DNA from 3 places in the Pelosinus sp. IPA-1 genome. Region 3 is predicted to be linked to each of the others. Evidence: riboswitches for the same ligand, from Rfam matches in the RefSeq annotation. Region 3 holds a riboswitch; each other region holds the start of a gene.

What was found. A riboswitch is a leader RNA that binds a small molecule or an ion and turns the genes downstream of it on or off. The one in region 3 is predicted to bind FMN.
Region 1: it holds a riboswitch for FMN, as region 3 does, so the genes downstream of both, QSJ81_RS09240 (ECF transporter S component) here and ribB (3,4-dihydroxy-2-butanone-4-phosphate synthase) in region 3, are expected to answer to the same signal.
Region 2: it holds a riboswitch for FMN, as region 3 does, so the genes downstream of both, ribD (bifunctional diaminohydroxyphosphoribosylaminopyrimidine deaminase/5-amino-6-(5-phosphoribosylamino)uracil reductase RibD) here and ribB (3,4-dihydroxy-2-butanone-4-phosphate synthase) in region 3, are expected to answer to the same signal.

What each region holds. Positions count from the first base shown of each region.
Region 1 covers NZ_BSVC01000003.1:546,169-556,915, reverse strand. Annotated here, with positions in the region: gene QSJ81_RS09285 (LysR family transcriptional regulator) at 1-25, shown strand, start outside; gene speD (adenosylmethionine decarboxylase) at 363-1,175, opposite strand; gene QSJ81_RS09275 (NanQ anomerase/TabA/YiaL family protein) at 1,741-2,220, opposite strand; gene panD (aspartate 1-decarboxylase) at 2,435-2,818, opposite strand; gene panC (pantoate--beta-alanine ligase) at 2,823-3,668, opposite strand; gene panB (3-methyl-2-oxobutanoate hydroxymethyltransferase) at 3,687-4,526, opposite strand; gene QSJ81_RS09255 (Rossmann-like and DUF2520 domain-containing protein) at 4,513-5,439, opposite strand; gene QSJ81_RS09250 (DUF4870 domain-containing protein) at 5,994-6,344, shown strand; gene QSJ81_RS09245 (YitT family protein) at 6,498-7,349, shown strand; gene QSJ81_RS09240 (ECF transporter S component) at 7,550-8,134, opposite strand; FMN riboswitch at 8,226-8,354, opposite strand; gene QSJ81_RS09235 (Nramp family divalent metal transporter) at 8,457-9,719, opposite strand; gene QSJ81_RS09230 (ATP-binding protein) at 10,020-10,747, shown strand, end outside.
Region 2 covers NZ_BSVC01000004.1:457,841-468,587, reverse strand. Annotated here, with positions in the region: gene QSJ81_RS12110 (FHA domain-containing protein) at 19-783, shown strand; gene QSJ81_RS12105 (FHA domain-containing protein) at 785-1,255, shown strand; gene QSJ81_RS12100 (Stp1/IreP family PP2C-type Ser/Thr phosphatase) at 1,262-1,981, shown strand; gene QSJ81_RS12095 (FtsW/RodA/SpoVE family cell cycle protein) at 1,984-3,249, shown strand; gene QSJ81_RS12090 (peptidoglycan D,D-transpeptidase FtsI family protein) at 3,236-4,651, shown strand; gene pknB (Stk1 family PASTA domain-containing Ser/Thr kinase) at 4,668-6,542, shown strand; gene rsgA (ribosome small subunit-dependent GTPase A) at 6,555-7,430, shown strand; gene rpe (ribulose-phosphate 3-epimerase) at 7,434-8,081, shown strand; FMN riboswitch at 8,122-8,253, shown strand; gene ribD (bifunctional diaminohydroxyphosphoribosylaminopyrimidine deaminase/5-amino-6-(5-phosphoribosylamino)uracil reductase RibD) at 8,364-9,494, shown strand; gene ribE (riboflavin synthase) at 9,463-10,122, shown strand; gene QSJ81_RS12060 (bifunctional 3,4-dihydroxy-2-butanone-4-phosphate synthase/GTP cyclohydrolase II) at 10,151-10,747, shown strand, end outside.
Region 3 covers NZ_BSVC01000012.1:38,131-48,877, forward strand. Annotated here, with positions in the region: gene QSJ81_RS23170 (class I SAM-dependent methyltransferase) at 1-428, opposite strand, end outside; gene QSJ81_RS23175 (methyl-accepting chemotaxis protein) at 709-2,424, opposite strand; gene ribB (3,4-dihydroxy-2-butanone-4-phosphate synthase) at 2,627-3,280, opposite strand; FMN riboswitch at 3,398-3,543, opposite strand; gene QSJ81_RS23185 (methyl-accepting chemotaxis protein) at 3,760-4,596, shown strand; gene QSJ81_RS23190 (hypothetical protein) at 4,665-4,991, opposite strand; gene QSJ81_RS23195 (DUF1003 domain-containing protein) at 5,336-5,848, shown strand; gene QSJ81_RS23200 (hypothetical protein) at 6,091-6,543, shown strand; gene QSJ81_RS23205 (GH25 family lysozyme) at 6,802-7,365, opposite strand; gene QSJ81_RS23210 (hypothetical protein) at 7,793-8,266, shown strand; gene QSJ81_RS23215 (CBO0543 family protein) at 8,500-8,955, shown strand; gene QSJ81_RS23220 (hypothetical protein) at 9,200-9,652, shown strand; gene QSJ81_RS23225 (DUF2512 family protein) at 10,136-10,486, shown strand.

The DNA of each region.
Region 1 (10,747 bases), on a different contig from region 3:
ACAGAAATTTATTGAGTTGTTATAGCTGAAAATGAACCACAAAGACACAAAGGAGTGGACACTAGCAGATTTTCCTCCTCTTTCTATACCGCGAAAGCGGTATCGTGTTTTTGTGGTTCATATTTTAAGTTTTATCCGATGACTAAGCCGCTCTAAGACTCCCATCTTCATCTCGTTAACAGTCTGTAATTCCCTGCCCTTGACGGTCAGGAAAACAGGCTGTAAACTCGAAATAAGTTCGCTCTAAGGGTCTCCGGACCCAAGGCTCACTTATATAAGTGGGAGTTAAGAGCGGCTAAATCCCTGGATAAGAAGGGCTAAGATTCAGATGGAGTTAAAACTCCATCTGAATCAAGTCTTCTTTATTTTACTTTTGGAATGTTGCGACCAGCATAAATTTCAGACATTTCTTTTTTCAAACGTTGTTTTATTTTTTTCTTTTCCCCTGGCAAAAGTTCCCCTTTTGCTGTACCAAACAAGTAATTATCTAAATCAAATTCTTTTAGAATCATTTTTGTGTGGAAGATATTTTCCTGATATACATTTACATCTAGCATTTGATATAACTCCCGGGTATCGGGTGCAATATAATTTTGGATAGAATTAATTTTATGATCAATATAGAATTTTTTACCACTGACATCACGAGTAAAACCACGTACTCGATAATCAATAATCGCAATGTCAGAGCTAAAACTATTAATTAGATAGTTTAATGCCTTCAGAGGAGAAATTTCTCCGCAAGTAGAAACATCAATATCTGCACGAAAAGTGCTAATCCCCTTATCTGGGTGACTTTCCGGATATGTGTGTACGGTAATATGACTTTTATCCAAATGAGCCACAACTGCATCGGACTGTGGATCTGGCAGCTCTTTTTCTTCCAGCTCATCGGCGGCAATTTTACCTTCGGAAATGAGCATGGTTACACTAGCACCTTGAGGATCATAATCCTGCTTGGCAATATTTAAGATATTAGCTCCAATCATATTGGCAACTTCCGTTAAAATATTGGTAAGCCGTTCTGCATTATATTCTTCATCGATGTATTCAATATAAGCTTGACGATGTTCTGGACTTCTGGCATAACAAATATCATACATATTAAAGCTAAGCGTCTTGGTTAAGTTATTAAATCCATATAATTTCAATTTTTTAATTGATTTTATTTCCATCTTTCTCTCCTTACTTTTTTGTATAATTTAAAAGTTATGCCCTGTACAACGGCACCATCAAGTGTCCTTTATTTAGACATGTACCATTTATAAAGAAGACTTGATTCAGATGGAGTTTTACCTACAACTGAATCCAAGGACTCTTAACTCCCACTTATTAGAATGTGGTTCTTAGAGCAGGTTTAGTCATCGGATAAAATGCACTTCTAATACTACATAATAGACTACTTTTTTACTACTGTAAATAGTCTGCATTATATATATTATAGTATTCTCCTTTGCATGTATTCTCTAGAATGTATAAGAAAAGATTTGGCTTGTGCCAAGTCCTCGGACGCAGGCAGAAGCCTTAGTCGTTCTTACTTGGAATCAAGAAAGTGTTATACTTTCTGATTCCGTAAAAAAAGAACTCCACAAGCAGCTACCATTCTGTTGTGGAGTTCTCTTCTTTTATAAAGAAGACTTGATTCAGATGGAGTTTTAACTCCATCTGAATCTTAGCCCTTCTTATCCAGGGACTTAGCCGATCTTAACTCCCACTTGAAGATGGGGGTCTTAGAGCGGTTTAGTTATCGGATAATTGAGAAATTGCAATTTTAATGACTACCTTTTTTACTGTTTGTGCGGTCCTTCTCATACAACAAGGACGATGTACATCATTCGGAAAAAGTACGGCATAGGTTCCTGGCTCTAATACCATATCGGTTTCTTCCATAATCTCTTTATAAAAAATAAGATCTTTTTCCTTCAGTTCGTCCTGAAGCACGATACACTGATCTGACAATAAGCTGCAGCCTATTATCTCTTCACCTGAAGCCAAGTATTGAATATCAATATATTTTTGGTGAGCCTCCGGGCGTCTATCTTGTTTAGGTTCGGTTTGATATTCAGAAACTAAAGCAAATATAGAGTCTCCTTCGATATCATGTCGTCCAATTGTTAACTTTGCTAAATCTGTATTTTTTAAATACATCAGCGCTTTTTGCAGCACAGGTGAAAATGCAGATTTCTCTAGTTCCAAATTTTTTAGTTGTCCGTAAATCAATTTTTTGTCCCCCTTATTTATCCTCCAAGTTCCTACCTTTTTAAGGTATTTTATCTGATGACTAAACCGCTCTAAGACTCCCCCTTTTCGATAAGTGGGAGTTAAGAGCGGCTAAGCCTCTAGATAAGAAGGGCCAAAATTCAGAGGAGTTAAAACTCCATCTGAATCAAGTCTTCTTTATCTCTATTCTTTATTTCGTATTGTCTTTCCTTTGTTATTTTATCTGTCCATGAATTTCCTTAGAACGAATTTCCTTCACTTGATTCTTTTCATCCACCATTACCACTGTAGGGGTAAAGTCTTTTGCCTCTTCATTAGTCATCATAGCGTAGGCAATGATAATGACCTTATCACCCGGCTGCACTAAACGAGCCGCCGCCCCATTTAAACAAATAACACCTGAATCTTTTGCTCCTGTAATGACATAGGTTTCAAAACGGTTCCCATTATTATTGTTAACAATTTGCACTTTTTCATTAGGTAGAATCCCTGAAGCATTTAATAAACTTTCATCGATTGTAATGCTCCCCATATAATTAAGATTGGCCTCTGTTACCGTGGCACAATGAAGTTTTGCTTTTAAACAAGTAATAAACATAATCTTATCCCTCCAAAATTGTATTATCAATCAAACGAGTATTTCCAATCCGAACAGCTAAAGCAAGAAGAGCTTTGTCCCCTATGACATCCAGGTTTTCTAATTGGGGATAGCTATATACTTCTACATAATCGATTTGTGCTAATTTTTCTTGTTTAATTTTAAGTATTACCTGCTCCTTAATGTTCTGAGCATCGACTTGCCCCTGGTTAACTAGCTTTTGTGCAAGCTGGAGACTTTGTGATAAAACCAAGGCAGCCTTACGCTCCTCAGGAGATAAGAAAGCATTACGAGAGCTCATGGCTAAACCATCCTTCTCCCGTACAATAGGCACCACTTCCAAAGTAACGTTCATATTCAAATCAGTCACCATACGCTTAAGTACCAACACTTGTTGGGCATCTTTTTGGCCAAAGAAAGCTTTATCCGGCTGAACAATATTGAAGAGTTTAGTTACAACGGTAGCTACTCCACGAAAATGACCTGGTCGTGATAAACCACATAATTTTTGCGTAATACCATTAATCTCAATAAAACTGCTATACCCTGCTGGATACATCTCCTCTGGCTGAGGATGAAAGATGACATCTACGCCAGCTTTAGCAGCCTGCTCGCTATCACCAGATAAGTCCCGAGGATACTTAGCAAAATCTTCTGTAGGACCAAATTGTGTGGGATTGACAAAGATACTTGTCACAACTACATCACAACTTTTTTTTGCTTGACGCATCAAGGTGAGATGCCCCTCATGCAGGGACCCCATAGTTGGTACTAGTCCAATACTCATCCCTTTCTCTTTTGCCTGCCTAACAAATAATTGCATCTCCTGTATGTCTGAAATTATTTTCATATGATTGTCCTCCTTGTATTAGTACAATTTTTCCAATACTTCATCCGAAATTTTAAAACTATGCTCTGCGCCAGGAAAGGCTCTTTCTTCTACCTCTTTTCTGTATTCGGCGATTGCCTGAGCCAGCTGAGTATGAAGGTTGGCATATTGTTTAACAAATTTAGGTGTAAAACCGGGGAAAAGCCCCAATAAATCATTAGTAACCAATACTTGTCCATCACAATATACCCCTGCACCAATACCAATGGTTGGTATGGCAATGGAATCGGTAACCTTTTGTGCTAACAATGCAGGCACACACTCTAATACCACTGCAAAAGCCCCGCTCTCTTCCAAAAGTTTCGCATCATCTAACAATTTTTGTGCACCTTTTTCTTCTTTGCCTTGCACTTTAAACCCACCTAGACTATGAACAGATTGGGGAGTTAGTCCTAAATGTCCTACCACAGGGATACCAGCTCTGACAATGGCTTTTACCGCATCAGCAACCTCTTGCCCCCCCTCCAATTTAACAGCTTGAGCCCCTGTTTCCTTCATGATTCTCCCTGCATTTGCCACAGCCTGCTCTGTTGAAACTTGATACGACATAAAGGGCATATCCACAACTACCATCGCTCTTTTTGCCCCTCGGCACACAGCTTTTCCATGATGGATCATATCTTCCATAGTAACTGGGAGTGTAGAATCATACCCTAATACTACATTGCCTAAAGAGTCACCAACTAATAACATATCTACTCCAGCGTCATCTAAAAATTTCGCCATAGAAAAATCATATGCTGTTAGCATTGTAATGGCTTTACCTGCAACCTTTCTCTCTTGAATCACCGTTGTTGTAATCCGTTTATTGCTGCTCATCTTCCTTCTCCTTTAGTTTCATTTTCAATAATTCTGTCATGCAATTTGCCTGCATTTGATCTATTGTTCCTTTTTCTAAAGCTACCCCTAAAGTATATAATCCAAGATTTTGATACAAGTTCTTTTCCTCATCATTTTCTAAAACTTGTAGATGAGCCTCTATGGTAATACTATCCCCGCGACTGATAGGTCCTGTTAAGGCTTCCGTAGGACCCAGTTCTTTTATTTGATTCACTGTGCCCTGCAATAAGGGCAATAAGGCTTTTGAAGCCTCTTCTCTAGATAAACCAAAACTACTATATAGTTGACTCGCCCAATGCATCAACGAAACTGTATAATTCGATACAATACAGGCCCCAGCATGATATAGTGCCCGGTCCTTATCTAACATAACAAAACCGTTTCCGCCTAAATCCTCGACTATTTTTCTTCCTGCTGCTATCATCTCATCTTGTCCACTCAGTGCAAAATACACACCAGATAATGCCTCTATAGATAGTTCTTTATTGGCAAATGACTGCAAGGGATGCATACAGCCAATGAAAGCTCCCTGCTCTCTAGCTGGTTTCAATATTTCGGTAGGCAGGCAGCCTGAAGTATGGATAACAACATGTCCTGGCATAAAGCCACTTTCCTTAACCAGTTCCTCTACTACTTTACCAATATAGCGATCAGGAGTCGTAAGTAAGACAATATTCGCCTCTTTCGTAAAATCTGCTGCTTCTGTCCCTGCTTTTACACCAAACTGCTTAGCCAATTCCTGGGCCGAATCGAAAGTACGACTAACGATTCCTACTAATTCATAGCCCTGACTATATAAGGCTCGGGCCAACACACTGCCTACTTTACCAGCTCCGACGATTAGCACCTTTGGCTTGTTCATGCTGCTTCTCCTTTTACTATATAAGCCGATTTAATAGTATAGATAACAATTAATTCCCGATCCTACTTCTGAAAAAAGTATGATAGATGTACTCTCTTAATAACATACTAATAAACGCCCTAGGAAAAGAATATAAAAAAAGCCTTCCGGCACTTGTCCGAAAGGCATACTTTTCCTATGTAACCTCCCGTCTCAGTCCATCATAGATCTAAGCGGATATAATACCAGTATTAACATATAGCTATATTGATCCTTCACAGCTTTAGATTCCTTTTTTATAGTATGGTTCATTGATGATACCACCCAAAGGAAACCTCTGCTATAAATGTTCTTCTTGATAATATCATAAAATACATTTCAAAAACAAGTTTTTTTATCCGATGACTGAACCGCTCTAAGACTCCCATCTTCGATAAGTGGGAGTTAAGAGCGGCTAAGTCCCTGGATAAGAAGGGCTAAGATTCAGATGGAGTTAAAACTCCATCTGAATCAAGTCTTCTTTATTATAGTGTGATTTTCAATCTTTATGAATAGGATATACAAAAGAACCAACCTACTATAAAATATACTTAGGAGGTGTTTTTATGAATGGAATTACAGGAGAGCAAAAATTGTTAGCCATCCTCGCTCATATATCTTATTTTCTAGGCGGTCTGGGTTTTATCATTGCACCTTTAGTCATTTTTTTATTAAAAAAGGATGATCCTTTTGTTTACGAGCATGCTAAGCAATCTTTGGTCGCTCATTTGGCCATATTAGTTACTTCCTGCCTTGTGGGACTGTTATGTACATTACTGATTGGAGTCTTACTACTCCCCATAGTAGGTATTTTGTGGCTAATCCTCATCGTAACTTCTATTATGGCAGCCGTTAAGGCATTCAATGGAGAAAGCTACCAGTACCCTTTCATTCAAGGGTTCATTAACAAACTGTAATAAAATCACCCCTACTCCAGGGAATAAAAAAATATCTATAAAAATTTAATCTTCAGGAATTGGATATAAGTATCGTCTACTTCCTACGCGACTCTATAGCCAACTCCTGAAGATTGCCATTGATACTACTTAAATAACTTATAGGAGGAACAGATGCGCTATAAAATTTATCAATATCTCTCGGTTGGTGTTGGGTGCCTACTAAGTGCTGTAGCTATTAATAGTTTTCTCGTCCCCCACCATCTTTTAAGTGGTGGAGTTAGCGGCATAGCTATTATTCTTTATTACTTATTTAAATTTCCTATCGGTGTACAAATTCTTGCAATGAATGTCCCACTTGTCTATGCTGCTTATCGTCTTTTGGGCAAAGAGTACACTATAAAGACCCTTTATGGAACAGCCCTATTTTCTTTTTTTGTCGATGCAACAGATTACTTGGCAAACTTCACTGTGGTAGATGATCCGATTCTTTCAGCGATCACAGGTGGCATTGTTACAGGAATTGGTTCTGGCCTGATTTTTAAAGCCAACGGAAGTGGTGGAGGACTTGATATCGTCTCCAGCATTATCAAAAAGTATTATTCTATGAATGTTGGCGCCGCTTCCTTTTCCATTAACTGTATGATTATGTTGATTGCTGCCATCCTCTTCGGCATCAAGTTGGCCATTTTAACATTAATCTCTATGTTTATTGCTGCTAACATTACGGATAATGTGGTGGAAGGGATCAATCGCAAGAAAACGGTTTATATTGTTTCTTATAAAACTGATGAAATCTTAAAAGCGATTTTGAAAGAAGTTGGTCGCGGCGCCACCATCCTTCGTGGAGAAGGAGCTTTTACAAGACAAGACAAACAGGTTATCTTTGTTGTTGTAACTCTTACGCAAATTGGTCAGATAAAACTTCTTGTACAAGAATCAGACCCTAACGCCTTTATGATTGTGCAAGATGCCGTCGAAGTCATGGGCAGAGGTTTTACACTACCAAGTACCAAACAACTGTAATAATAGTTTGACATTTTTAAACCGCAGAGAAGCAGAGGACACAGAGGAAAGAGATCGGATTATAAAATCCCCCTCAGCGTACTCTGTGTCTCTGTGGTTAAATCATTCGTTCTTGCTTTTTCCCCAAAACACTTTCTTTTTAGAATAGCGAAAGAGGCTACTCCTTGTATTGGAGTAGCCTCTTTTACTCTTCTCTTATCTTATCTTTCACATAAGACGGGAAAGATTTTTTTATAAATCATCATGGTAAAAATGGATATGACAATTCCCTTTATTAGATTAAATGGTGCAATGGCCATGGTGATAAAAGATTTTAAATCCATAATCTGAGGATTGGCTACTGTCCCTAATGATATAATTTGCTCCAGGGGAAAATGCAATACTGCCTGATAAAGAGGTAATAATATAAAATAATTTAGTAAAGAAGCAGAAAACATCATAGAAATCGTTCCAACACCTAGAGCTATGATAGCCCCGTTAGGGCTATTATATCTCTGGTATAAGTAGCTTGCCGGAAGAATAAATGATACACCTACCAGAAAATTAGCAACTTCTCCAATTCCCATTGTTTGGCTATTCGCCCCATGTATTAGATTCTTGATTAACTCAATGCCAACACCAGCGATTGGTCCTAATAGGAAGGCACCAAGGATAGCAGGCAGTTCACTGGCATCCAATTTTAGAAAACTTGGCATCATAGGTAACGGCACTTCAAAAAACATCAAAATTACAGCAATTGCCGATAAAATTCCTACCTTTGTTATATAACGTGTATTGTAAACCACACAGATTCCTCCTTAATCATTAGAAACAAAAACTTCCCGAAATATCTTCGGGAAGTTAGTAGCACAAGGAAACACATCTAATCATGTGCTAATCTATCTTCTTTCATCCAGACTATACTGTCGGCTTTGGAATTACACCAAATCAACCTTGCGGTTCGTGGGCTTGCAGAATCCACTGCTTACCACCGGTCGGGAATTAAACCCTGCCCTGAAGATGTTTCAATTTATTTAATTTCAGCCCCGGAGATAATCATTCTCAAAAATGATTATTATGGATACATTGTAGCAAATTCGATTTCTAAATGCAAGATATAACACTCGTTTATTTAATAAAATCCCATAACAACATCATATTTAATACAGAAACAATAATACCTATTGCCCATAACATAATTTGTTGCAAACCTGTATTTGCATATTTACCCATAACTTGCTTAGACGATGTTAAATAAATTTGTAAAAATATTGTCCAGGGCAGTTGAACACTGAGAAACATCTGAGAATAAACCAAGCCCTGGAAAGGGTTCTCGATAAAAAGAATTAAGAGTACTGCCAAACCATAAGTAAGAGCTACTCCCATCCATGAATGGCGATCCTTAACATCATATGGCTCACTAAACATACCAGCAAAAATACTTCCACCAGCCATACCTGCTGTAATCGTAGAAGAAATACCAGAAAATAATAGTGCTATGGCAAAAACAACTGCTGCGGCATTTCCAAGTAAGGGACGCAGCATAATTTCAGCTTGTTCCAATTCTTCGACTTGCACCTGATTGCTAAAAAACACAGCCGCGGCTATTAGAATCATGGCACTATTAATTGCCCAGCCAATACACATTGAAAATAAAGTATCTGCAAACTCGTATTTAAGCTGCTTTTGAATGACAGCTTCATCCTCCAAATTCCATTGCCTACTTTGAATAATCTCAGAATGTAAAAATAAATTATGTGGCATTACCACTGCCCCGAGTACACTCATCACTACAAGCATAGCGCCTTCGGGAATGACAGGAGAAACCCAGCCAATAGCAGCCTCAGGCCAATTAATATTTACCAAACTAAGCTCAAATAAAAATGCTAATCCAATAATCGATACAAAACCCATAATCCATTTTTCTAATCGCTTATAGGAATTGGCCCACAACATCCAGCCACATCCTAAAGCCGTAAATATAGCGCCCACCTTTAAGGGAATATGAAATAACATATTTAAAGCAATTGCTGCACCAAGTATTTCTGCTAGACCTGTCGCAACAGAAGCCGTTACTGCAGATAAGAGTACGGTTCGTGAGACTAAAGGCCGCAAATATTCTGTAGCTGCTTCGGATAAACAGCGACCTGTGACAATGCCTAAATGGGCCACATTATGCTGTAATACAATTAACATGATTGTAGACAGCGTCACCATCCACAACAATTTATACCCATATTCGGCCCCAGCCGCCATATTGGCAGCCCAATTTCCTGGATCAATAAATCCTACTGTTACGAGTATCCCTGGGCCAATATAACGTAATATTTCCCTTGCTCGTTGATTTAAGCCATGCTCTTCTTGGAAAAACCTTTTCACTGTTTTGAGCATTTATAAAACCCCTTTGTGCTAATTTATTTGTTGTTGCATAATACTCCTTATAACTTGTATATAATATTTATTCTTTTTTAAGTGCCTTTTTCCCTTCTTTAAAATTACGGCAAAGTCAAGCTACCAATTTGTTACTGTATATCATACTGGATATAACAGTAATATAGTATATTTTTTTACATTCCTGTTTTTTCGACAAATTATCTAAAGGGAAACTATCTATCTTTGACGAATGCTATGCTACAAATAATCTTTCAAAGGATTTGAAATACTATTTTTTATATGGGGGTACGTTTTTTTATGAATAATTCTCCGCGAAAATTTTCTATAGAAGAACCGAGTCCACCCTCGCAACGTGCACACGACTTTAAATCTCTCGCTGAAAATTCTCCCGACGCTATCATTCGTTTTGACAAAAACCTATACTTTATTTATGCCAATCCAGCAATTAAAATTCCCACAGGTATACTAGCCGAAAATCTAATTGGTACCAAACTCTCAGATCTTGGTCTTTCCGCTCATTATTATCAATTATGGAAAACTGAAATTAACAAGGTTTTTAAAGCTAAAAAAAGTTTAAGTTTTCAGTCTGATTTTAAAACTTTACATAATAGAACAATGTATTATCATGCCCTTTTAGTTCCGGAATTCGGAGCCGATGGTTCTGTTGAATATGTACTATGTACCCTTCGCAATATCACAGACTTAAAAAAAGCTGAGCAATCATTAAAGAAAAATCAAGATCGTACGCAAATTCTTCTCAATTCAATACCTGATACCTTATTTGTATTAGACAGGAATGGTTTTATCCTCGATTATCAAGAGTCGAAAAATACATTTCCCTTCTTCCCCCCTATCAATCTCCAGAATAGAAACATTAAGGATGTACTGCCCTTAATAGCCTCAAAAATTATGCATTACTTTGATCAGGCAGTAACTACAAATACTATGCAATTTTTTGAATTTCAAACTACATTAAATTCAATTACTTATTATTGTGAAGGTAGAATTACAGCGAGCAACGAAAA
Region 2 (10,747 bases), on a different contig from region 3:
ATTGGTGAGGTAATAGTTATGAAGTTTGTTCGAGGCTTGGAGAATATGTTTGAGAAGTATATTGAAGGATTCTTTAATAGTAAATTTTCTAGTGGTTTACAGCCAATAGAAATTGGAAAGCAATTGGTTAGGAGTATGGAGGACGAGAAAACAGTCGGTATTTCAAAAACGTATGTTCCTAATTTATATATGGTTTATTTAAACGATATTGATTATAATCGAATATCTTCTTATAGCCAGTCTATTTCCCAAGAATTGTCTACGCACTTAATGGAGCAGGCGAAACAAAGGAAATATACGATTATAGGTATGCCTATAATTGAGTTTTACCAAGATGAGTCTGTTATTAAGGGGAGTTTTCGTGTAGTAAGTTGCTTTAGCGAGCCCTTGCCTGATGAAAAAAGGGTAGTAAGTGAGAATATAGAACAACAAGAAATATCCGATACTCGTGTATTTGATAAAGTGGAATGTAATATATTAGAACAAGCTTGTTTACATGGGAAATTACGTGTTTTGGAAGGACCTGATGCAGGTGTAAAGATTGAAATGACAACCAACAGGGTGAATATTGGACGTAGGGCTAGTAATGAACTGCCACTTACCGATTTAAATACATCAAGGTTACAGGCCTATGTGATATTTGAAGATGGTAATCATGTGATATATGATGCGAAAAGCCTAAATGGAACTTATGTAAATGATCATCGAATTAGTTGCAAAGAATTAACCCATGGTGATCATATAAAAATAGGTAATACTGTTATTTTATATGAGGTGAATTGAATTGCCGAGCAAGGTATTCATTTTAAATAGCATTGGCGTTATACTACAATATAGTTTATTAGGATTCCTATATTATTTTTTATATAAAGTCATAAAATTAATTTATACTGATTTAAATTTATCCGAGCATGAAAAAGTATCAGTAAAGAATGATCAGAATAAGTTTGATGGCTCTAATGAGGCAAAATTATTGGTAGTTGATAGTGGGCATGTTAATCTAGGGCAAACTAGTTTTTTTTTAGAAGGAACGGTATATCTTGGGCGTAACGAGAATAATGGAATCGTAATTGAGGATTCGTTTATATCATATGAACATGCTAGTATCCATAAAAATCAACAGGGGTATTGGCTGACTGACTTACATAGCACTAATAAAACATATCTTAATGGTCAGCCTATTGTAGAGGCAACCTTGTTGAAAAATGGTGATCTAATTAAAGTTGGATCTGTTACATTTAGTTTTAAGGGGTGAGGGGTATTGCTCGCACATGTAATTTCTGATATTGGTTTGGTTAGAGAGACAAATGAAGATAGTTATTTCTGTAGCCCACCACATTTGTTCATTGTGGCTGATGGTATGGGAGGGCATGTGGCTGGAGAAATTGCAAGCAAACTTGCAGTAAAAACAGTCAATGGTTATATTCAAGAGCATGTAGGGAAGGATAATCTTGAATTGTTACTCAAACAAGCAATAATTCAAGCTAACACCTCCATTTATCAGATGGCTCTATCTAAAGAAGATTTTAGTGGTATGGGGACAACGGTAACGGTCGTATATATTGATGGGAAAAAGCTTCATTGGGGCCATGTCGGTGATAGCCGTATCTATTTATTGCGTAATGGAGAGTTTCGCCAAATAACCAATGACCATTCATTGGTTTGGGAATTAGTGCAAAGCGGTAGTATAACGAGAGAAGACGCGCAGAATCATCCAAAGCGCAATATATTGACTCGTGCGGTTGGTACGAGTTGTTTAATTAGCGTTGATACAGGCACCCTTTCCTTAGAAGCAGGTGATGTTGTATTAATGTGTACGGATGGACTAACTAATATGGTTAGTGAAGAAGAAATCCACAAATTAATTCAAAGAAAAGACTGCGATCCTCGCTCTATTGTAGAACAGTTGGTGATGCAAGCTAAAAATGCGGGTGGATTCGATAATATTACGACTATCTTAATTAAAGAAGAGGATGCATAACTATGACTAACATAGGACAACTTGAGCGCAATTTGCTTGTGGTTGCTGGTATCATTATGTTACATGGTGTAGCAGCTGTTAGCTTGGCTCACGGGGTCATTAATTATATTGCATTAGGAGCTATATGTTCTATCTTTGCTGGGTTTATGCTAGTAAATACTCTCTTGCGTAGAATGGGACATGCTGGTGATCCTCTATTACTCCCGTTAACAGCCCTACTGGTGAGTATTGGATTGACTACTATTTTTAGACTTAGACCAGATCTTTTTTTAGTACAAGTGATTTGGATTGGTGTGGGGTTGAGTGTTTTTTTAGTATCTGTATTTCTTTCTAGGCGACTAGAACAAGTGGCTTATTTTAAATATATTTGTGGATTTATTGGTGTCAGCTTGTTATTAACAGCAATTGTCTTTGGAGTTGATATTGGCGGACATAAAAGCTGGGTAATTATAGGACCAATTCGCTTTCAACCTTCTGAATTTGCAAAGATATTTATTGTATTATTTTTAGCAGCTTATTTAAGTGAAAGAAGAGAATTACTTACTCATGCTACTAGGCATTATGGACCTTTGGTGCTGCCACACCCAAGATTTGTTGCGCCTCTTATTGCAGTATGGGGCATTACAATGCTTATGTTTATATTGCAACGTGACATGGGGGCAGCCCTATTGTATTTTGGTATTGCTATACTCATGGCCTATATGGTTAGTGGGCGATTGAGCTATGTGATCATTGGCTTAGTTTTATTTTTAATTGGCTCAGTCATTTGTTATAAATTATATTCTCATATACAAATTCGTGTTGATATTTGGCTAAATCCGTGGGCTGACCCTAACGGAGGAGCATATCAAATTGTTCAGTCTTTATTTGCTTTGGGCTCTGGGGGGATTATGGGGACTGGTCTTACTTATGGATTTCCTGGTATGATCCCTGAAGTTCATACAGATTTTATCTTTGCTGCTATCGGGGAAGAGATGGGCTTAATGGGGGCAGGTGCGGTTATTATAATATATATTATTTTAATCTATCGTGCCTTTCGTGCATCGTTATTGTCAATTATGCCTTTTAGTATGATGGTAGCTGGCGGATTGGCAGTTTCTATGGCACTCCAGATATTCTTGATTATTGGCGGAGTTATTAAATTTTTTCCTTTAACAGGCATTACTTTACCGTTTATTAGTTATGGGGGGAGTTCTATTGTATCAAATTTCATATTGCTAGGTATGCTGTTTTCCATATCGGAAGTGAGATGTTATGATGCGAAATGACATGAATCATATAGCTGATAATATTCGTAAGGTGGCTTTAGGACTAGTTGGTTTATTGTTGAGTTTACTAATCTATCTGTCTTATATACAAGTTGTAGAGAGTGAATTTTTGGCAACACACCCCTTAAATCGCCGCACGGCTGAAATTGCTCGTATGATTCCATATGGTATGATAGTGGATAGACATGGTGATAAGTTGGCCTATAGTCAAAGAGAGGGAGATGTATTTAAGCGTAAGTATCCCTATGAAGCTATGACAGCACAAGTGGTAGGTTACGATAGTAGCACATATGGTAAGAGTGGTATTGAGGGGACTTTCAATTCCTATTTAACTGGGAATAATAACGCAATGGCTCATTTAGGGGCAATCAGCCATTTATTTGCCAATAAGGCAGGTAATAATGTAGTATTAACCTTGGATGTGAAACTGCAAGAAATTGCTTACAAAGCTCTAGGAAATCATCGAGGAGCCGTAATTGCGATAAATCCTCGTACAGGAGCAATCTTAGCTATGGTGAGTAAGCCTAGTTTTGATCCTAATCAAATTGATCAGGAGTGGAAAAGTATTTCTACGAATGAGAATAGTCCTTTATTAAATCGGGTGACTCAGGGATTGTATCCTCCTGGTTCTACGATTAAGGTTATGATTGCTGAGGCAGCATTAAAAGAGAAGGTAATAGACCTAAATAGAACCATAGATTGTGAAGGTATTTTAAAGATACCACCAGATTATACTTTGCAAGAAAGTCATTTAGAGTCCTATGGTAAGATTAACTTAACTGAAGCATTAGCCGTCTCGTCTAACGTATTTTTTGGCACCATATCTTTAGAATTAGGACGCAGCAAAATGGCGAATGCCTTTGAGCGATTTGGTTTTAAACAACCTGTCAGTCAAGAATTGCAAGAAACTGCTTCTCATTTGCCGAATTTTTCTTCGTTGGGCAACGGAGATTTAGCACAAACGGGCATTGGCCAGGGCAGTTTATTAGTTACACCTTTGCGGATGGCTATGCTAGCAAGTAGTTTCGCTAATAAGGGGGTAATTATGAAGCCATATCTTGTAGATAAGATAACGGATCCTGATGGTACTGTAATTAAATCATATTCTCAGGAAGAATGGCTTACTGTGACTAGCCCTCAACTAGCTGAGGATATTAATAAAATGATGATCAAAGTTGTTGAAAGTGGTACAGGTAAATCAGCTTCTTTACCAGGTATAATAGTAGCTGGTAAAACTGGTACCGCAGAAAACGCTCAGGGGGATTCTCATGCTTGGTTCATTGGTTTCGCACCAGCAAATAATCCGCAAATTGCAATTGCGGTAATTGTTGAAAATGCTGGTTATGGGGGAAGCATTGCAGCGCCAATTGCCCGTCAAGTGTTTAGGGCAGCATTACAATAAGGGGGTGATGGTTCACATGATTAATCGAACTCTTGATAAGAGATATACTGTTTTAGAGCATATTGGTGGCGGTGGAATGGCTGATGTCTATAGGGCACACGATAAACTATTGGATCGCTCTGTAGCAGTTAAAGTTTTACGTTCACAATTTGCAAATGACGAAGAATTTGTGACCCGTTTTAGGCGTGAAGCGCAAGCAGCGGCTCGTTTATCTCATCACAATATTGTAAATATCTATGATGTCGGAAAAGATGAAGATGTACACTATATTGTTATGGAATATATATCAGGTGAAACTCTTAAAGAACGTATTTTACGAGAACCACTGCCTATAGAAATGGCAGTTCGGATTGCCGCAGATATCGCTGAAGCATTAGAACACGCGCATCAGAATAATTTAGTACATTGTGATATAAAACCTCATAACATACTTATGACTCGCGCTGGACGTATAAAAGTGACTGACTTTGGTATTGCAAGAGCAGTAAGCTCAGCTACGATGCATCATACTTCAACAATAATAGGATCAGTACATTACTTTTCTCCTGAACAGGCAAAAGGAACAGTGGTTGGGGCAAAGTCAGATATTTATTCATTAGGTGTTGTTCTTTATGAAATGCTGACGGGAACAGTGCCCTTTAATGGCGAAACGCCAATCAGCATTGCTTTGAAACATTTACAAGAAGAACCGCGTCCTATACGGGAACTAAAACCAGAAGTACCACCTTTGTTGGAGGCTATTGTTCTTAAGGCAATGGCAAAAGATGTAGCGAACCGATTTGACATTAGCGAGATGATTGCTGACTTAAAATCAGTACAAAACTATTTTAGGGATGACCATACGCGCCGTCTGTCAAGAGGCGATTTCCCTACTCAGATACTACCACGCATAGAGGAACCGATTTCTAACAAGGCAAATATGGTTGGAGCCGAACCAGAAAATAATAGTTTAACGAAAAGTAATAAATCCAAGAAGCGAGTATGGGGCTTAATATTGCTATTATTATTTGGCTTTATGATAGGTGCTTTTTTTGCTTTTGGTAAGTTTTGGAGCAATAATGATGTTACCGTTGCAAATGTTGTTGGCAAACAAGTAGAAGTTGCCCGCAGTATTTTAACAGGGCAAAACTTGCGTGTCACAGTATCAGAATCATTTAGTGATAAAGTACCAGCTGGAAACGTCATTTCTCAATATCCAGAGGCAAATACAGTAGTAAAAGAGCAGCGTATGGTTAATCTTGTTATTAGCAAGGGTGGCGAGATTACTATAGTGCCTGATCTTAGAGGACTCAGCCGAAGGGATGCAGAACTGCAAATTAAAAATGCTGGTTTAGTAGTAGGAAGAATTGATGAACAGTTTAACGCTGACGTTCCAGCGGATACAATTATTAATCAGCAGCCACGCCCGCCGGTTCAAGTCAATAAGAATTCTACGGTTGATCTTGTTATAAGTAAAGGTGCTGGTCCACGTAAATTTGCCTTACCTGATTTTCGTGGTACGCCGATAAATACGGTAAACACCCAAATTGAGAGTCTAAAACTAAAAGTGGGTAAAGTAACTGAAGAAGTTAGCGATAAGTATCCAATTGGGACTATTATTGGACAAAATCCTGGTCCATCAGCGGAAATTACAGAAGGTGCTTCGGTAGATTTCACAGTTGCAAAAGGCGGCGGTAGTGCAACTAAAAAAGCCGTTGTGCAAATAACAGTACCTGAAGGGGCCACTCGCCAAGCAGTTCAAGTTGTTTTAACTGATACAAATGGTCGACGTGTTGTTTATGAAAATGTCCATAAGCCTGGTGATAAGGTTGAAAAAACCGTGGATGGTGTAGGCCAAGTTAGAGTACAAGTGTATATTAATGGTGTATTGTTGCAAGAGCAAACAATATAGGAGGCATAGCAAGTGCAGCATGGGGTGATACTAAAAACATATAATAGTTTTTATTATGTGAAAACAAATGACAAGGTGATTATGTGCACTTTGCGAGGACGCTTTAAAAAAGAACGTTTTTCACTTTTAGTAGGCGATGAAGTTGAATATGATATTACTGAAAATGATAAAGGGATAATTGAAAAGATATTACCTCGCCGTAGCATGTTGAAAAGACCAATGATTGCAAATATAGATCAAGTTATTGTTACCTTTGCTGCAGTAAATCCAAATATTAATGCAGTTTTAGTAGATCGATTTCTAGTTTTGGCAGAAATGTCGGACTTAGATATAATCATCTGTATTAATAAAACTGATTTGGCTGATATGCAAGAATTAGAACCTCTTCTTGCATTGTATCGGAGTATTGGTTATAAGGTTATCACATTATCTGCTAAATTGGGACTTGGTATTAGGGAATTGCAAAATGCTCTTTCTGATAAAATTAGCGTATTTGCTGGTCCCTCGGGGGCTGGCAAATCCACGATTTTAAATACAATTGAAGCGGGGCTTACTCTAGTAACAGGTGAAGTTAGTGAAAAAATTGGTCGTGGTAAGCACACGACTCGCTTTGCAGAGCTGTTACCCTTAACTACCGGTGGCTTTGTTGTCGACACGCCCGGTTTTAGTTTTACCGAGTTTGATGATGTGAAAAAAAATGATCTTATGTATTATTTTCCCGAAATAGCAGCGATTGTACAGGAATGCAAGTTTAATACTTGTCTGCATGTGAAAGAACCCCAATGTGCTATAAAACAGGCAGTATTAGAGGGGCGTATTAATGAACAGCGGTATAATTCATATATTGAAATACTATCGGAAATTCAAGAAAAGAAGAAAGGATTTTAAATTATGATTAAAATAGCACCATCAATTCTTTCGGCTGACTTTTCTAAATTAGCTGAAGAAATAGAACGAGTGGAAGTAGCAGGTGCGGATATGCTTCATATTGACATAATGGATGGACATTTTGTACCTAATATTACATTTGGTCCTCCTGTTGTTGCGGCAATTCGCAAAGTATCTAAATTATTTTTCGATGTTCATCTTATGGTAAGCAATCCGCAAGATTTTGTTGAAGCGTTTGCAAAAGCAGGTGCTGATCTCTTAACAGTTCATGTTGAAACAGCCCCTCATTTACATCGAGTATTGCAAACCATCAAAGAGCATGGGCTAAAAGCTGGGGTATCTCTTAACCCCTCTACGCCACTTTCGGTAATTGAAGAAGTGCTTAGTGAAGTAGATATGGTGTTATTAATGACCGTAAATCCTGGATTTGGTGGCCAAAAATTTATACCAAGCATGCTTGATAAAATTACTAGGTTAAAATCTATGATTTCCGAAAGGAATTTAGCTGTGGAGATCCAAGTGGACGGCGGAATTAATGCTGTAACTGCCCGTCAGGTAATAGCTGCTGGTGCTACAATTTTGGTTGCAGGATCTGCTGTATACCAATCAGAAGATATTAAAAAAGCAATTTCTGAAATTAAAGGCACTTGATTATTTTCATGAATACTGGTAACATATACATAATTGAATAAGGAGCCTTTGGGGCAAGGTGAAAAAGAGAAATCTTTTAACTCCTTACCGGCGGTGATTAGCCCGCGAGCCGTATGGCTGATCCGGTGGAATTCCGGAGCCGACAGTATAGTCTGGATGGAAAAAGGTTATTATTAAGTCTTTGATAAGGCTTAATAGCTGTTGCATTTTTCTAATGTTCTATTAGGCTGTTAAAAAGTATTAAACTTTTTTAACAGCCTAATTTTTTTGGAGGGGTCAATTATGGATGAAGAGTATATGAGGCAGGCGCTATTTTTGGCTCAATACGCTACTGGCCGGACAAGTCCAAATCCTATGGTTGGGGCTGTAATTGTGCGGGAAGGACGAGTTGTGGGACAGGGATGGCATAAGCAAGCAGGCACACCCCATGCCGAAATTAATGCATTGCAGCAAGCTGGAGAATTGGCGGAGGGGGCAACTATATATGTTACGCTAGAACCTTGTTCTCACCACGGTAGAACAGGACCATGTGCTGATGCATTAATCTTGGCGGGTATTACGAGAGTAATTGTCGCGATGGCAGATCCAAATCCTTTAGTAGCTGGACAAGGTATTAATAAGTTGCGAAAAGCTGGCATTGAAGTCGTAGAAGGTGTGTTGTCAAGGGAAGCTGCAAAATTAAATGAGGTTTTCATAAAGTGGATTTCCACTAAATTGCCTTTTGTCCATTTGAAAAGTGCAATGTCTTTAGATGGAAAAATTGCTTCTTACACAGGACAATCCCAGTGGATTACAGGGCCTGCTGCGCGAAATCGCGTACATACTTTACGAGATACTTGTGATGCAATTCTGGTGGGGATTGGTACTGTATTAGCCGATAATCCTAGTTTGACAACTCGACTATCGTACCAGGGGAAGAATCCGAATCGAGTGATTGTTGACAGCATGGCACGAACACCTCTGACGGCTAATGTAGTAACAGATGGTTTAGCCAAAACTATCATTGCCGTTACTGATAAGGCGCCAGAGGAAAGAGTCAATGCTTTGCGTGCTTGTGGCGTAGAAGTTTTGGTAGTTGAGAGCAAACAAGATGGTGTTAATTTGCCTTTATTATTTAAAGAATTAGGGAAAAGACAAATTACTAGTTTATTAATTGAAGGTGGAGCTAGTATTAATGCTTCCGTGTTAGAGGACAATCTAGTTGATAAGGTACATTGGTTTATTGCCCCCAAGATTATTGGTGGTAATAGTGCTCCAGGACCAATAGCTGGTCAAGGAATAGCTGATGTTAATAAGGCAATTTTGCTTGAAGATATAGAAACAGAATCTGTTGGGGAAGATATATTAATTAGCGCCTATATGCGCAACCGGGAGGGACGAGATGTTTACCGGACTTGTGGAAGAATTAGGTAAAGTGAAGGCGATTGTCCGTGGTGTTAAATCTGTACGTTTAACAATTCAGGCTAGTAAGGTCATTAGTGACGTTAAATTAGGTGATAGTATTGCTGTAAATGGAACATGTCTTACTGTAGTTGAGTATAATAATACTTGCTTTACTGCTGATGTGATGCCAGAAACAGTTGATAGTACTGCGTTAGCGAGTTTAAAAAACGGAGCAATTGTGAATCTTGAGAGGACTCTTAGCATTGGTGACCGTTTTGGTGGTCATATAGTTAGCGGGCATATTGATGGCATTGGGATGATTCGTGCTAAAGATGTTAATGATAATGCTGTTATCGTAAAAATTGAAGCAGGCCCTGAAGTGATGCGTTATATCGTAAAAAAAGGCTCTATTGCCATTGATGGTATAAGCCTTACAATTGTTGAGTGTGGACAAGATTGGTTTACAGTTTCTCTGATTCCTCATAGTGCATCTGTCACTACATTAGGATTTAAAAAAACTGGAGACACTGTAAATCTAGAAGCAGATGTAATAGGAAAATATGTAGAGAAATTGCTTGGATTGCATTCTTCTGATAAGCAGTCTAAAGCAAGTACTCTTAGTATGAATTTTTTACAGCAAAATGGGTTCACATCGTAAAAATAAGTCGAAATACTTGGAGGTAAAAATGAAATTTAATACTATTTTAGAAGCAATTGAAGATGTAAAAAATGGCAAGATAATTGTGGTAGTAGATGATGAAGATAGGGAAAATGAAGGCGATTTATTAATGGCTGCTGATAAAGTTACCCCTGAAGCCATTAATTTTATGGCGACTTATGGACGTGGACTTATTTGTATGCCAGTTATTGGCTCTAGATTAGACGAGCTTGGCATTGGTGCTATGGTCTGTGAGAATACAGACAATCATTGCACTGCTTTTACCGTGTCTGTTGATGCACATACTGTAACAACAGGAATTTCAGCCCACGAGAGAGCAGAAACGATTAGAACATTGTTGGATCCGAATGCATTACCCGAACATTTTAGAAGGCCTGGTCATATTTTTCCCTTACGCTATGTGGAAGGTGGAGTTTTAAGACGGGCAGGTCATACGGAAGCAGCAGTTGATTTGCCAAAAATGGCAGGGTGTTATCCAGCAGGGGTAATTTGCGAAATTATGAATGAAGATGGCACAATGGCTAGAGTTCCAGATTTGATGGAGTTTGTTACTAAGCATAATTTAAAAATTATTACTATTGCCGAGTTGATAAAATATCGTAAA
Region 3 (10,747 bases):
TTGAACTCAGCCATTACAAGATTCCAATCTCGAACATAGTGAAGAGTTAAAGATGACAATATGATATCTATGGTTTTATCTTTTATAAAATTTAGAGGTTCATTGAGATCAGCTCTTATAATATCAGCCTTATCGCCAACTCTTTTCTTTGTCATTTCTATCATTTTGGGACTAAAATCTATCGCTGTTACATTAGCTCCCTTAGTAAGCAACCAGTTACTATACCAGCCTGCAGCACACCCAGCATCTAGCACCTTCTTCCCTGCAACATCGGGAAGTAATGATAAAGTCGCTGGTCTTTCATAGTAGGCGTTAAATGGTTTCGTGTCGACACACTCAAAATAATACTCCGCCATTGTTTCATAAGAATCATAAGAAATCGAATTTTTATTCACTGTTGCTCTACTTTCCAATAAGCTCTTCAACATTTTCTCCCCCTAGCATGTACTGGAATTAAATCTCCTACAAATTTCACAAATCCTTGAATGCAACCTTTTGATGTATCATTTAGTGCCTTTTCTACAAAAACATCTTCAAAGACTGATGCTATTCTATCACATTTAGTATGTACAAAAAACGTATCAGCATTACGCCGATACGTTTTCCTTAAAACAACTCCTATAAGTAAGTCTTCTTATTATAACACTCAAATAATTATTTAGAGCCTAAGAATAAGGCAACACTCGTTAAAATCGAGAGTTGCTATAATTAAACTCGAAATTTGCTGACAGATTCTTGAAGATCCATGGCAAGTTTTGATAACGCTTGGCTTGAGGAAGCGATTTCTTCCATAGATGCTGATTGTTCTTCGGTTGCAGCGGATACAGTTTGTGCTTCGGCAGATGCATTTTTACTTAATTGATTGATTTGCTTCACCGATTCGACAATTTGTTGGCTGCCTGTAGCGATTTGTTCGATTGCCGCAGAAATTTCTTTCGTTTGGCTCGACCCGTTACTTATCATAACTACAATTTCTTGAAAAGCAACTCCAGAGGCGTTCACTACTTCTGCTCCAAGCTTAACTTCTCGCGTTCCATTATTCATAGCTACAACAGCCTTATCGGTATCACCTTGAATCTCGCTAATTAGTGTGGCTATTTGCTTAGCAGCTTCTTGTGATTGCTCGGCAAGTTTGCGAACTTCTTCTGCAACTACAGCAAAGCCGCGCCCGTGTTCACCAGCTCGGGCTGCTTCAATAGCTGCATTTAAAGCTAATAGATTCGTTTGACCGGCAATGCCTGAAATTGTATCCACAATTTGTCCAATTTCCTTAGAACGCTCTCCTAATTGGGCTACTACTTGAGCAGAGGAGGTAACAGTTTCTTCGATATTCGCCATCTGAGTTACCGCTTTATTTACTGATTTGTTTCCTTCCTTTGCTTTATCAGCCGCTTGAGCTGTTTGACTTGCCACTTCATTCGCATTGGCAGCAATTTGTTGGATACTTTCTGACATTTGCTGCACCACGTTGGAAGTATTGTTTGCTACTTCTAGTTGTTGTTCTGCACCTGTTGCTACCTCAGTAATAGAATCGGCAACTTGATTAGCAGCTTGAGCTGATTGATCAGCACTAGCTGTTAATTCTTCAGAAGCAGCGGCTAGGTGTTCGGCAGAACTGTTAATATCCTTCATTAGTATACGGAGATTATTTTTCATATCTACTAAAGAATCTGCCAATTGACCAAATTCATCTTTTCTAACAAAAGTACGAGGCTTATCACGAAAATCACCTGCAGACAATCCCCCACAAAATGAGACCATAGCATGTAAAGGTTTAGTGATCAACCGTGTAATATAGAATCCGCTTACGCCTAATATTGTAGTAAATATTAATAAGATTCCAATGTTAATTTTAGTTGATGTTCTAAATGAAGCCTCATTCGTACTATTAATATTTCTTGCTACTCCTATAGAATATTCGGAGAGATCCATACATTTATTAAGAGCAATCGTTTCTAAAGGTGCTACACTTGAAAGGTACAATGCATAAGCTTCTGCATTCTTGTTCTGTGCTGCCAAATCAATTACTGTAGTACGAGCTTCTCTGTACTTTTTCATCGCTGCTTTGAGATCTTCTAATTTCTGTTTCTCTTTATCGTCTAATTTAGCTTTTTCAATTTCAGCTATATTTGCATTAAATTTTTTAGCTCGATCACTTATAAGTGTTTTTAGCTCTTCATTTTTTTTGCTATCTGTTGTAATCATCAATTCAATTATTGCTGCACTTACCTTATTGATATGAGCTTGATTTTCATTGATAAGCTGTACTGGTACCAAGTTATCTGCAAACATAGAATTCATATCTACACTTGCCCTCTGAAGATAATGATAGCCTGTATACCCAATAACTCCTAGCGATATAATGGCAATAAAAATTAAGGCACCTAACTTCAGACTAACTTTCATATTCTTAAAAAAATCCATTATTTTTCCCCTTTTTGTCTTGTAATTATTTTACAACTTTTCGACATTAATTGTCATTTTCCTGCATTTTTTTCTGTCTATCATTACAACTTGCAACATAATATATAATATAAACACCTGCAAAGCTAACTGCTTTGCAGGTGTTTATATTATATATTAACCGTAAGATCTTTCATCCTAGGTCCGAAGTTTGGACTAGACTTTATGATGCAAATGTTTTTCTACCTTTTCGATACGCAATTACATCATCGACCGTAACCACTGGCATGTTATTTTTCTTTGCAAATGCAATGATTTCAGGTAACCTTGCCATTGTACCATCATGATTTGTCAATTCACACAATACGCCATATGGCTTCAACCCAGCAAGTCGCATTAAATCTACATTGGCCTCTGTGTGCCCAGGTCGCTCCAGTACACCGCCCTGCTTGGCCTTTAATGGGAAAACATGGCCCGGACGCACCAGTTGCTCTGGACTTACAGGATCCGCAATCGCTGCTTTCACTGTAGTCACCCTGTCGGCAGCAGATACACCCGTAGTAACCCCGGTCGCAGCTTCAATAGAAATAGTAAAAGGTGTTCCAAAACTGCTTGTATTAACATCTACCATCATCGGCAATTCTAATGCCTGCACTCTTTCTTCAGTCAAACATAAACAGACAATTCCACTGCCCTCACTAATTAACATTGCCATTTGTTCGTCTGTCAGAGACTCTGCTGCAAAAAAAATATCACCTTCGTTTTCCCGATCTTCATTGTCGGTAACTAAGATTCCGCGACCACTGCGCAATGCAGCAAGAGCATTTTCCACCCGTTTGTCAGTGTCTCCAAAATGAGTTAGTAAAGTTTGATTCATAGTATATTCCTCCTAATAATTTAGTAGGACTTACCAGAATCAGGGCACAGAAAAAGACAGTTCAACTTTAAAATAAATAAAAAATTGATTCCTTCTGAGAATCAATTTGGTTGACTGCCTTACTCTCTTTCATCCGGACTATACCGTCGGCACTGGCCTCTCACCAGTTCTGCTGACCTCTTCCTATAGAAGAGCGCTCGCGGGCTCCTCAGTAAAACTGAGATACCGCCGGTGGGGATTTTCACCCCGCCCTGAGAATAAGTCGCTATTTAAATAGTATTATTAAATATTTAGATTGTCAAGTTTGCAATCACCTTATGTCCTTCAACAGGGACAAATCCTTTAGCTCCGTCTTCCTTTTACTTTTTCGGATTTTATTATAAAAATATTACAAATTTCGATAATTTTCACTGTTTTTTTAAAGGCTTTTTGTTCTTTGATATAGAATTGATAATCTGAAATCGTTAGGAGGTAGTAAAATGGAGCAACTCACCAATCAAGAAATACTTGAGGCTTTTAAAATTGTTCTTCCCTACTTAAACAAAATCGTCCGGGAAGATATGGCTGTTGGATTAACGGACAAAACGGCATATTTATCCTACTTCCGTGCAAAAGAGTTTGAGCTTGATTTACCTGCTGGTAAGCCCATCAAAGGAATTAGTACTATCGAAGACTGTATTAGCACAGGTAAAGATACTTTTGCAGATATTCCTCCTGAAGTGTATGGTCGTACTATAAAGACTATCTTCACTCCAATCTATGGTGTTAATAAGGAAGTTATTGGAACATTAAGTTCTGGGATCGATTTAAATGATAGTCTTACATTAGTTGATACTGTTGAAAAATTGGCGAACTCAACAGAATTAGCCTCAGCAAGTGTCGAGCAGGTTGCTCAAAGTGCAAGCGAACTAGCAAGTGCGGGGCAAAAAGCAATTCAGCTAGCAGGTGATTTGATAAAACGGAATGAAGAAACAGTTCAGGTCATTGGTTTTATACGTAACATAGCCCAACAAACAAATCTTTTAGGACTAAATGCGGCGATTGAAGCAGCTAGAGCAGGAGAACAAGGCCGAGGATTTGCCGTTGTAGCCGAGGAAGTTCGAAAACTTGCTGACCAATCGCAAGAAGCAACAAAGAAAATACAGTTAACATTACAGGAAATGAGCAAGGCTGTTTCCGATATCTATAAATCAATCGAAACTACTAGCTCAATTAGCCAAGAACAGGCGGCATCTACTCAAGAGATCGCAGCTAACTTAGAAGAAATAAATAAAGGCGCGAGAAATTTGGGAAATTACGTTGAGCGTTATAAATAAATAATTTAAAAATAAGAAGTGATATCTTTATCGCAAAGATATCACTTCTTACTCTTTTCCGTTATCTATTATTCAATCATCTTATTCCTAGTAACCTTGGAGTAAAGCCACATGAACCAAGTACGCAACACTAAAAAACTTTCTACAGCTACGAACATACTATAGAGAGCTAAAAATAAAATACTAATTCTTTTTACAAATTCATTCCCTATAACTAATTGGAATAGATATTTAGAAACATCAATTACATCGTTACCAATCGGCGCATTTACAACATGGGGTACGTGTTCCATAAGAAAAACTAAACGTGTTGCAATCAATAAATATAAGTACATTTTCCCTAATTTCTTTATAGACTGATATTTTTCATTCGTTAATTCCTTAGATGTTGACATTGTAATGTCCCCCCCCATTCGAAATAAGAATATTAATATTTTTGATAGTCCACTTATTATTTTAAGATAACTACATAAAAATATAATAGAAATCGTTATACTTAGCATTACCCTATTATGACACAACATAACCTAGAATAACAATGTATACTTATTTCCTATTTATTTTATATTCATCATCCACACCTCGCAGAGGTCAACGAACTCGTCCTTGATACTGTGAGCCTTTACACAGGTCTATTATTTATGCACGATACATCTAACAACTTCTCATAGCTACTGCAGGAATCTAATGTAATTTGTGGTATATGAGTTATATGATAAAATCAGAACAGGGAGGATTTATGAAAACTTCTAAACTCCAAGGTCCAGCGGCAACTTATCGGCATGACGATCATGTTATAAAAAATATAAACAAAGAATTTCGCACTCGATTGACATCTGGTCAGCGGATAGCTGATTGGTTAGCTAAAGTGGTTGGTAGTTGGCCCTTTATTATTTATCAAAGTGTTGTAATCGTAATTTGGATGACAACAAACGTGTATTTAACTTATAAAGCAGTTAGCGATGCAGATTTTTTTCATTCTTGGGATCCATATCCTTTCATACTGCTTAATCTTGTTCTAAGTTTTCAAGCTGCGTACACGGGTCCAGTAGTAATGATGAGTCAAAACAGGCAGAATGAAAAAGACCGGTTGGCAGCAGAACATGATTACCAAATAAACATAAAAGCAGAAGAAGAGATAAAAGTAATTATGGATCACTTAGTTCATCAAGATATTATATTAAAAGAGCTTATAGACCATATAGAAAAATTAAACGTAGAGTCTCCATTAACAAAGGATTTCCACCAATAAAATTGGTATCTATGTGCCTAATAAAACAAAACCATGCCCTAGAGTTTTTCTCCTCAGACATGGTCTTAGATGTGATTGCAATACATCCTTCAATGATTATACTATACCCTATTTGATAATCATTGTCAATTAGTTAGATATCCTCCATATTTATAATTTCATCTAATTCTTTCCATTGTCATATTGTTGTCAAGATTTTGTAATATAGTAATATCAGATCAAGATCTGAGGAGATGTTACATATGAAAAAATTATCTTGCTTAGCATTACTTACCTGTTTCCTGATTACCTTATCAGGAACCGCTTTTGCCTGGAGTGACCGTTCCGAGGGCCGTCCACAACAAAATCCCCCTAGCCTGTCTGTCTGGCATAATCGAAATGACGAGTTTCATGTAAAAACAACTAACTTTCGTAATCAGCATGTATTTTCTGGCGTGATTCGAACTGATGGACGTTTTTACGACATTGACGACAGAGATCTGGAAAATGGTGATTTCGTTAAAGTAGACCGTGACCGTAATACAATTCGCTTCCATTTCACAGGTCGCGGGATTGATGAATTAGATTTCAAAGTAAGAGGAGGAGATACCTTAACTTTTGATGTCAATAAAGACGGCCATGACATGGCTAGCAATCAAATATTCATTGGTAGACATGGCTGGCACCCTAGAGATAACAGGTTTACATTAAGATAAGCGTATCCATCCATAGCGGGCGTTTCATACACCCGCTTTTTTGCTGTGATTTTATAGTTTACCGACATAAAAAAGCCCTCGCAAACCTGCGAGGGCTATAATTTACTGGTGACACACCAGGGAATCGAACCCCGAACCTACTGATTAAGAGTCGTATTTTCGGCATATTTTCAGTATGAGGGGGATATGGTGGAAAGGATATGGGTTGCTGTCGTAGCACGACATGATACAAATGCAAATTCCATTAGCTCACCCCTACTAATACTTAATATTTCCATCAAATAACTTCCCGTTTATTTCCATTTTGTCAGTGTATTGCCACATATAACCTTTAATATCGTCACTCCGGCTCCATTGGGCATTCCATACGGCACAACCAATGCTACGCCAGTCAATATAATCAGTCAGCCAGGAGTAAGAGGCGTAAATGCCGCAGTCTAGACCTATATTGCAAATAAACGTTTTGCACATGGCTGTAATTTCTACCGGGTTAAATGCAAAGCCTTTACGTCGTTTATAGCCGTCCGCATCTTCCATGTCAAAGAACACTGGTAATTCTAATAGCTGTCCTGTACTGTCTATTGCCTCCCGGCAATTTTTTGCTTCATGTATTGCATCTTCGACGCTCAATGCATACGAGTAGTGATAAGCGCCAACTTCCAGACCGGCAGCTTTAGCGCCGGTTACATTCTGTTCAAACATTCCATCCTTTGATTGCAGACCGTAGGAGCTGCGGATGATCACGAATTCAATTCCAGCAGCAGCCACCGCCTGCCAATCGACCACACCGTTATGATGGGATACGTCAATACCTTTTATCATTATCTATTCCTCCTCGTTGTCTAAATCAGGTGTTCCTGCCGCTTTCAGCATCTTACGGACGGGGCGGCCACCTCCGCATCGATAATCCATCCTATGAGCGCCCCGGGTACTAAAATACGTCGCCAGTCTAATATTTCATTAATCTGCCGGATTGCCGTTTCTCGCCTTTGGCTGTTTTCCCTATTATCGGCAAACCTGTCTAGCTCATTAATGATGCTCTTAATCGATTCGCGCAACGGACCGTCCTACAATCTGGCATTACAAAACAAATACATTCCAATGTCTGCGGAGATTAAACCTATCAACCTTTAAAAGTTTTCAATTCTTGCACCTTAAGATCGATTATAATTTACTGTTTCGTTACAGGAGTTTACACGTTAACCTTGAATACTATATTTACGAATTTTCTTGATAAAAGGGGATTAAAATGTTTGATTTCATGCTTTACTCGTCTAGTTTGATTATCCCTATAATAATACTTATTCCTAATCTATTGTGGTTACTTTTCCCGCCAATCAACATACCACTACAAGAAGATAATGAACCTGTTATTCTAACTGTTTTTGAGAATATAGGACGATTCGGTGTAACCATTATTCCTCTGTTTTATCCAATTACAATGAATAATATTTCAAACCGCTTTTATATAATTGCTATGCTGTTATTACTCACGGTCTATTATGCTGGTTGGTTCCGATTTTTCCAAAAAGGCCGGAATCATATGCTCTTATTCCTACCACTATGGCATATACCAATCCCCATGGCAATTACCCCCATTCTTTATTTCTTTTTGGCTGCAGGGTTACTTAAATCGTCCCCCATGTTTATAGCAGCATTCACACTGGCAATAGGACATCTACCTATCAGTTATAAAGAATATCTTCGTATCTCCCCAAAATAACATCCCCCTACCATCCTCATATATGATATGGATAGGATACGATAGTTTCGCCATGGCCATTTTTTATGACCCTTGTACTACCTTATCCACCCGCCCACGAATCTCAGTTAGTTGCTCTTTAGATATTACCATAACCTTATCCCGCCCTCTCATAATAACCCTTCCATATTTTTTTGGTTAAATTAATTCAAACTGCATAGTCTAAAGGGTATCTCTAACTAAAGGATGATGTTATGTCTATTGATTTATTAATACAATACATATCTATACTTATTGCTATAATTGCAGTGATAGTTGCTCGTAAAGAATTGAAACGATTTATCCCTGTTGGACTGTTTGCTAGTTTCTATGCAAATATTGTGTGCTATGTTGCAAATTATTTTGAATGGTGGGAGTTTCCCATTAGAGTTTTACCTGGTGTACGAGACATTTCTTTTACCACAAATGTCATTATCGTACCAATCTTAGCTATGTTTTGGGTAAGATACTCTCCTATGTCTAGAATAAAATGGACTCTTCTTTGGACAACGATTTTAACAGGAATTGAATATTTGGCTGAAAAATATACCAACATGATTGTTTATCACAATGGTTACAATTGGTATTACTCTTATATTTTATGGCTAATCAGTTGGTTTATTTGGTATTCATTCCATAAATGGTTTTATAAAGATGGGAAACCTCACTAAGAATTCCATTAGCCCCCCCCTCCCCCAATATAACCTCTCCTACCATTCTCATATATTACACGTACTAGGATACGGTAAATGGTTTTATTTTTTGTTTAGGCTGTATTCTCATTATGTATTGCTCCCTATTTTTAGGGAATACTGATAGTGCCTTGGCATGTCAGGCGTCCTTTTATTGCAGTTGGTAGACGACACGAGCGTGATATCACGTTTCGGAAATAGTTCGACAAAAGGGGAGAGCTTTTTGAAATATGATAAACCATTAGTAGCATGCGTTATCGGAGCAGCATCTACAATAACGGGTGAGGTTGTAACGCGAGCTTTGATTTTGTTAGGTTTTGGTAAGTATAGTGTATATCAGTTAATTAGTTTGACTATTACAATCAATAGACCCACAGAAATCATAGGGTTAATAGTTAATTGCATAATTGGCGGCTTCATTGGCATTGCTTTTTATTACGCTCTTAACATAATAGGGCGAGATTACCTAGTTGTAAAAAGTACAGCTGTAAGTCTCTTTTTCTGGTTTCTTTCTGAAATGATATTTACGGCAACTATCGAAGGCCGTTTTATCGATCTACGACCAATAAGCGATTATTATGTCCACCTATTGGGAGCCACTGCCTATGGAACAACAGTAGGAATGCTGTTTAAGACATACTTGTTTAATTTATCCATCCCTTCTAAATGCAAATAACATTTGCGTCCAGGCCATCTTAGTACAGGCTCTGCCATACTCCCCCCCTCCCTCACGCTCTAATGTATATAACCCCTACTTATTGGGTATAATTATGTTGACGTTATACTCACGTCGCTAACCAATCTTTCCCATTCTTCTCTCAGCTCTCTTTTAGAGGGCCTTTTTTTATTTCATAGCTTGGTATTTAATTCAAACAGATGGGTATATTACCACTTTTCAATGGTTTCTCCCTCTTTCCTCTCATTTTGAGAGCTTTTTTTATCCGAAAAAGAGTTAACTTCTTCCACTAATTTTTGTATCTACTAAATCACTTTTCATAATTAAGAGTCATGCGCGTCACCTCATGGTTTTGATTTATACCTCCATAACTTCATTAGTGTGTGTGAATATACGTAATTTCTACGGACATACTAATCGTGTGGAAAGCAGATACGTATGCATAATATCTATTCTTTCTATCTAATAAAAAGGTGTGGTTTTATGACGGGACTTATCATGAAATTAATTGCTTGTCTTATACTAATTGTATTAGCCACTCAACTACTACCGCAGATCTACTACCCTACTATATATCAGGCAATTGGAGTGGGAATTGTATTAGCTCTTATGGCTCATGTTATGGAGTTATTTGTGCTTAGAGAAGGAACTTTTTGGATAAGCACCGTAGCTGATTTTGTTGTAGCTGCAGTTCTTCTTTATTTTAGTCAAAGCTTCATACAGAGTTCATACGTTACGATTAGCGGAGCTATTATCACTGCCGCAGTGCTAAGTGTAATAGAATATTTTGTCCACGCTTACCTTATCTTAAGCAGAAAGGTAAGTTCTACCTAATTCCCTCTAATCACGTATATTCTCCAATTAACTAGGCATAATATCAAAATTCCATAATCTATCCTTCTTTTAGCCCTCTTTTGAGGGCTTTTTCCTTTTACGCTATCATAATCCCGCCCAATCTACTTACCACGCCCCCACTGCATGAGTTTTTCTGTCTTCTCACTCCACTGCCGAGATTTTTCAAAAAGGGATTCTTCCTCAGGATCTATTTGATATCCAAACCCATAAAGTGCGCTAAGTTGTGCCACATACCTACCG